2 regions of the Bacillus sp. PK6-16 genome follow, and region 2 is predicted to be linked to the other one. Evidence: riboswitches for the same ligand, from Rfam matches in the RefSeq annotation. Region 2 holds a riboswitch; the other holds the start of a gene.
The links. Region 2 has a riboswitch for S-adenosylmethionine ahead of M1D66_RS26270 (MetQ/NlpA family ABC transporter substrate-binding protein). Riboswitches for the same ligand answer to the same signal wherever they lie in the genome.
Positions count from the first base shown of each region.

Region 1: another riboswitch for S-adenosylmethionine. It lies ahead of M1D66_RS11600 (M20 family metallopeptidase); the one in region 2 lies ahead of M1D66_RS26270 (MetQ/NlpA family ABC transporter substrate-binding protein).

Region 1 is NZ_CP096511.1:2,253,153-2,256,579, forward strand. Features, by position in the region: gene M1D66_RS11595 (AAA domain-containing protein) at 1-1,584, shown strand, start outside; SAM riboswitch class I at 1,661-1,762, shown strand; gene M1D66_RS11600 (M20 family metallopeptidase) at 1,851-3,056, shown strand; gene M1D66_RS11605 (Lrp/AsnC family transcriptional regulator) at 3,223-3,427, opposite strand, start outside.
Region 2 is NZ_CP096511.1:5,125,420-5,128,846, forward strand. Features, by position in the region: gene M1D66_RS26260 (DUF6612 family protein) at 1-423, opposite strand, end outside; gene M1D66_RS26265 (NAD(P)-dependent alcohol dehydrogenase) at 581-1,489, shown strand; SAM riboswitch class I at 1,569-1,683, shown strand; gene M1D66_RS26270 (MetQ/NlpA family ABC transporter substrate-binding protein) at 1,770-2,582, shown strand; gene M1D66_RS26275 (methionine ABC transporter ATP-binding protein) at 2,595-3,427, shown strand, end outside.

The sequences.
Region 1 (3,427 bases), 2.4 Mb from region 2:
TATAGTCAACATGAACATATACGAAATCATGAAACGTTACTTGCGTCGAAGTTAGTTGAAACGACGAACGGATCTTGGGGTGAGGAAAGACTCTATTTAGAAGAGACACGCCAAGAGCTTCGTGAAAAAATCTTATCGTATAAAGCAACATCTGCTGATAAGAAGCGTATGCAGGAGATTGAAAGTGATCTTCGAAAGCAAAAGGCTAAAATTAAAGAAGTAGAAAAAGAATATATTGAAAATGCGAAAGTAATCGGCGCAACTTTATCGAAATGTGCCATTGATTCACTTATTTATGAGCGTACATTTGATTTAGTTGTTGTAGATGAAGTAAGTATGGCATATGTTCCGCAAATTGCATTAGCTGCTTCACTTGGAAAACGTATCGTCGTTTGCGGTGACTTTTTACAGTTACCTCCAATTGCGATGGCAAATCATGAACTCGTTCGCAAATGGCTTGGGGAAGATATGTTTTACCATGCTGGGATTGTTGAGTCTGTTAATAAATCAGAAGCACATCCGAACCTATTTATGTTGCAGGAACAAAGACGTATGCATGCAGATATATCGAAGTTTACGAATTCGTTTATTTATAAAAATAGAGTATACGATCATCCGTCTGTTTCAGAGCGTAAAGAACTTGCGCAATTGCAGCCGTTCGCAAATGAAGCGAGTGTTTTATTTGATACGAGCCAAATGGGAGCTTTTTCGTTAAAAGATGCTGCTTCTGGTTCACGTTTTAACATTATGTCTGGTTTAGTAGCAATGCAAATTATGTTAATCGGATTGTTAGACGGTGTGCAATCCATTGGTGTTGTGACGCCTTACAGAGCGCAGTCACGCTTTTTATCGACGTGTATGAGAGAAATGTTGCAGAGAACGAAATATCAAAACATACCAGTTTTAGCGGCGACAGTTCATAAGTTCCAAGGTTCTGAAAGAGATATGATGATTTTTGATACGGTTGACAGTTATCCGCAAGAACGACCTGGCGTATTATTCTTTGATCACAAAAACCATCGCCTCGTCAATGTAGCAGTGACAAGGGCGAGAGGGAAGTTCATTCAATTATCAGATTGCCATTATATGCGTAAAAACCTTTCGAGAAAACAAGCGTTATCACAATTAACAGCTCATATAGAACGTCACGGAAATGTGTATGATCGCACGACATCAAGACAATTGTGGGAACGAAAAATATCGAAACGTTTACGCTGGTTTATGGAAATGAATCTTGAGGAAACGAAAGGGCTATTAAAAGATATTTTAGCAGCAAAACGAAAAATTATTATTTCACTTCCAAGTACAAAACAAGTGGATAAGCGAGTATGGCAAGCGTTAATGCGTACAAATGCGCAAATAACAGTGTATAGTGACGGACCAGTTCCACTGAAAAATGTAAAGTTACAAAGACAAAATAAAGCATTCCCGTTCCTAGTAATCGATGATGAAATCTTCTGGGCAGGCGCACCGCTTACATCTCAAATGATGTTTGAAGGTAGTACGGAATTTCCGTACGTATGTGCAAGACTGCAAGCACCTGAGACAATTGGTGTATTAAAAGGATTTTTAGATATTCGGTAAATTCGGATAGGAATTCCTTGACTTTTACTTGGAATGAACTTAGAATAAAAAATAATTTAATATAATTTTATGAAAATTCTTATCACGAGAGGTGGAGGGACTGGCCCTATGATACCTCGGCAGCGGATTCGTTATGAATACTGTGCCAATTCCAGCAAGGTAACTTGAAAGATAAGAAAGAAGCTCATTTTGACTGTATATACAGAAGCCTCTTTCTATCTTTTAGAAAGAGGCTTTTTTACGTGAAAATAAAAGGAGGAAGAAAAATGGGAGCGACAGGAGTAGCGTCACAAAGAAAAACAATTGAAGAGAGTATCGAAAGAAATAAGGAAAAGTACATAGAAACAAGTCATGATATTCATGCGAATCCGGAGATTGGAAACCAAGAGTTTTACGCATCAAGAACGTTAAGTTTATTACTAGGTAGTGCAGGGTTTCAGTTGCAGCACAATATAGCTGGACATAAAACGGGATTTATCGCGCGAAAAAGCTCTGGAAAACAAGGACCGGCAATTGCATTTTTAGCGGAGTACGACGCTTTACCAGGACTCGGTCATGCGTGTGGTCACAATTTAATCGGCACAATTAGTGTTGCAGCAGCAATCGCATTATCAGAAACACTTGAAGAAATTGGCGGAGAAGTTGTCGTGTTTGGTACGCCAGCAGAAGAAGGAGGGCCAAATGGTAGCGCGAAATCAAGTTATGTAAAGGCAGGTTTATTTAAAGACATTGATGCGGCGCTTATGATTCATCCGAGCGGAAAAACAGCGACAACGAGTCCTTCACTAGCAGTCGATCCACTTGATTTTCATTTTTACGGAAAAACAGCTCACGCTGCAGCTTCGCCAGAAGAAGGGATTAACGCATTAGATGCGATTATTCAGCTCTATAACGGTATTAATGCACTTCGCCAACAACTTCCGTCAGACGTGAGAATTCATGGCGTCATTACAGAAGGAGGAAAAGCACCTAACATTATTCCTGACTACGCTGCAGCAAGATTCTTCATCCGTGCAGCAACGCGAAAAAGATGTGCAGAAGTAACAGAAAAAGTAAAAAATATTGCTGAGGGAGCAGCGTTAGCAACAGGTGCAAAAGTAAAAATCCATCAATTCCAAAATGAAATCGATGAATTACTCGTAACAAAAACATATAACGATATTGTAGCGGAAGAACTAGAACTATTAGGTGAAGATGTAAATCGTAAAGAAAGAGTAGGAATCGGTTCAACCGACGCAGGAAACGTAAGTCAAGTCGTACCGACAATTCATCCGTACATTAAAATCGGACCAGATGATTTAATTGCACATACAAATGAATTTAGAGAAGCAGCACGTTCAGAACTTGGAGATAAAGCATTAATTACATCGGCAAAAGCATTAGCAAATACGGCGTATCGATTAATTACGGAAGAAGGGTTGTTAGAGAAGGTGAAGGAGGAGTTTAGAGAGGCGCAGAGGAATCAAGGGTAAGGGGATTAAGGTACTTTTTTCGAATAGCAATCTAAATAATAAGTAGAGATATAAAAAAGAACATTGAAAATCAATGTTCTTTTTTTATTACTAATCATTAATTTTGTTGGATTTTCTCATAAAGGAAAAGCTTTTACTGTTAGCGGAGGATAATACGTATCCTTTATTAGAATGACAATTTCTCCTCAAACTCACTCTTTAAAACAATTAAAGGAGATGACAAGCCAAATTGCATTAAAGAGTCTAAAAATGTAGCGAGAGAATCCATCGAATCGCTCATGACCTTCATCATATAATTAAATTCCCCACTAATTCGAAATAAATCTGTTACTTCAGGAGCTGCATTACAATACTGGATAAAATCAGAGCAT
Region 2 (3,427 bases):
TTGAGTCGCATTCATTCCGTTAGCATTTAATTGTTCCTCTGGTACAGACATAACTTCACCCGTATTAGGATTTTTCAACTGACCAGCAATTTTGCCACCCACATCATAAACAACAACCTCTGTACCAGAAACATTCATTTCAGAACGAGAATTTTTTTTCTTCGGCTCTAATTGCATTTTGGCCTTTATTACATTCATCTCTGTTCCTTCAGCCTTTATTCCCACATCATATGTCATCGTTACATTTTCTTCGTTTTTAAAAGCTTCATTCGCTTTATTAAAAACATCCTTCGCTGTTAATTCCTTTTCTTTCTGCACAGCTTCTTTTTTCGGTTCATCAGTCTTTTTTGCTTTCTCATTACTACACCCTACTCCTAGACCGACTGCAAGTACTAAACTTGAAATTAAAATAATTTTTTTCATAACGTCCCCTCCTTCCCAAAAATAATATCATCTCTTTTCCTATGAAATCTATATAATTCGTAATATTCTTCTTTAAATTTATTTCCTATATAGCAACATGTTTGAGAAAAAGTTTAAATATGATGTAAATAATAACAACTCATTTCAGGAGGTCATTATGAAAGCTATTATTTGCACAAAGTATGGACCACCTAATGTTCTCCAACTTCAAAATATAGAAAAGCCTAAACCTAAAAAAAATGAAGTATTAGTTAAAATTCACGCAACAAGTGTATCGACTGGAGATTGTAGAATACGTGGCTTTAATAGCCCCCTCTTATTTTGGATTCCTATGCGGATCATATTAGGTTTCAGAAAACCGAGAAAACCTATACTTGGCGTAGAGTTATCCGGTGAAATCGAAGACATTGGAACAGATGTAACACAATTTAAAAAAGGAGATCAAGTTTTTGCATTAACAGAACTAAACCTTGGTGGTTATGCGGAATACACATGCGTGCATGAAAGTGGATTAATAGCATTAAAACCTACCAATGTGACATATGAAGAAGCTGCCGTTATTCCTTTTGGCGGAACTTCAGCATTGCACTTCCTTAGAAAAGGACAGATAAAAAAAGGGCAACGAGTACTTATATACGGCGCCTCTGGGTCAGTAGGGACAGCTGCCGTACAACTTGCGAAATACTTCGGGGCGACTGTCACAGCCATTTGTAGTAGTTCGAATTTCGATTTAGTAACAGCTTTAGGGGCAGACAACGTAATTGATTATATGAAAGAAGATTTTACTAAGCGGGGCGAGCACTATGACATTATATTTGATGCAGTTGGAAAATATAATAAGTCTCTTTGTACAGATGCATTAATGCCTAATGGAAAATATGTATCTGTGAACGGAATGATGGCAAAAGTCAGTAAAGAAGATATGAACCTACTAAAACAACTAGCTGAAACAGAAAAGCTAAAACCTGTTATTGATAGAACTTACCGATTAGAAGAAATTGCTGAAGCTCATATATATGTAGAAAAAGGACATAAAAAGGGGAACGTTTCGATTACCTTAAAATAAAATATATTCTGAAAATATAATTGACAATTCTTTTTGTACGATTTACTATTAGTACCATATTCAAAACTACATACACATACTCTTATCAAGAGTGGCGGAGGGACTGGCCCGATGATGCCCGGCAACCGAGCTTATGACGTATAAGCTAAGGTGCTAATTCCTGCAAAACGAGTTTTCGTTTTGGAAGATAAGAGAGGAATCTATTTCGTCTATTCGGCACCTCTCTTATTTTTTGGGAGGTGCTTTTTATTTTGGAACGTATATGAAGGGGGATTTATAGATGAAAAAGGTATTATTAAGCATTGTAAGCGGAGCAGTATTATTATTAGGCGCATGTAGTGTGAGTTCAAATAAAGAGGTAAAAGAATTAGACGAGAAAAAGATTACTGTCGGTGTAACAGGTGGACCACATGAACAAATTTTTGAAAAGGTAAAAGAAGTTGCAGCAAAAGATGGTCTCGAAATTGATATAAAAGTATTTAATGATTATGTAGCGCCAAACGTATCATTAGATGAAAAAAGCCTTGATGTAAATAGCTACCAAACGAAATCGTATTTAGATGTATTTAAAGCTGAACGCAATATGAAATTAGCTGAAGTATTTTCAACAGTAACATTCCCTATGGGTGTATATTCTAAAGATATAAAAGATGTAAAAGACTTAAAAGAGGGCGATGCAATTGCTGTACCAAATGACCCAACCAATGAACTTCGAGCTTTAAAATTATTTGAAAAAGCAGGGGTTTTAAAAGTTGATCCAAAGGCTACAGAAAAAGCGACTGCAAAAGATGTAATTGAAAATCCAAAAAAATTAAAGATTGTCGAATTAGAGGCATCTCAATTACCAACGCAACTAAGTGAAGTGAAAGCAGCTGCAATTAACACAAACTTTGCATTAGGTGCAAAATTAAGTCCAGCGAAAGATTCTATTTTCCGCGAAGGAAAAGATTCACCCTATGTGAACTGGGTTGTTGTTCGTACTGAAAATAAAGATGATGCCGTTGTAAATAAATTAAAGAAAGCTTATCAATCTAAAGAAGTAAAAGAGTTTATCGAGAAAAAATTTGATGGTTCAGTTTTACCATCTTGGTAGGAGCTGACGATAATGATTGAATTAAAAAACATATCTAAAGTATTTACAACAAAAAAAGGGAATGTTGAGGCTCTTAAGTCTACTTCCCTTAAAGTAGAAAAAGGCGAGGTATTTGGAATCATTGGGTATAGTGGCGCTGGTAAAAGTACATTGATTCGATGTGTAAATTTATTAGAAAAACCAACGACAGGAAATATCATTGTAAACGAACAAGACTTAACAACGTTATCGACAAAAGAACTAGCAAAAGCGAGACAAAGAATCGGAATGATCTTTCAAGGATTCAATTTACTTAAAACTGTTACCGTTTATGAAAATATCGCATTACCGTTACGGCTTGCTGGCATTCCAAAAGCAGAAATTGAAAAAAGAGTAGAAAAGTATTTACGCATTGTCGATCTTTTTAATCGAAAAGATGCGTATCCAAGCGAACTTTCTGGTGGTCAAAAACAGCGTGTTGCAATTGCTCGTGCGCTATCACATGAACCTGAAGTGTTATTAAGTGATGAAGCAACGAGCGCATTAGATCCCGAAACAACCGATTCTATCCTTGATTTGCTATTAAAGATTAACGAAGAAATCGGAATTACGATTTTACTCATTACACATGAAATGAATGTCATCCAGCGTATATGTGACCGCGTTGCTGTTATGGAACATGGATCTGTAGTCGAAAGTGGGACTGTAAAAGATATTTTCACAAACCCACAACATGTAACAACGAAGAAATTTGTAAATAGCGCATTTGCAGCGAAAATTCCAGAAGAGGTACAGAAAGAACTACAAAGTACTGGAGAAATTGTAACACTTTCATTTATTGGCACTACTTCAGGGGAACCTGCCTT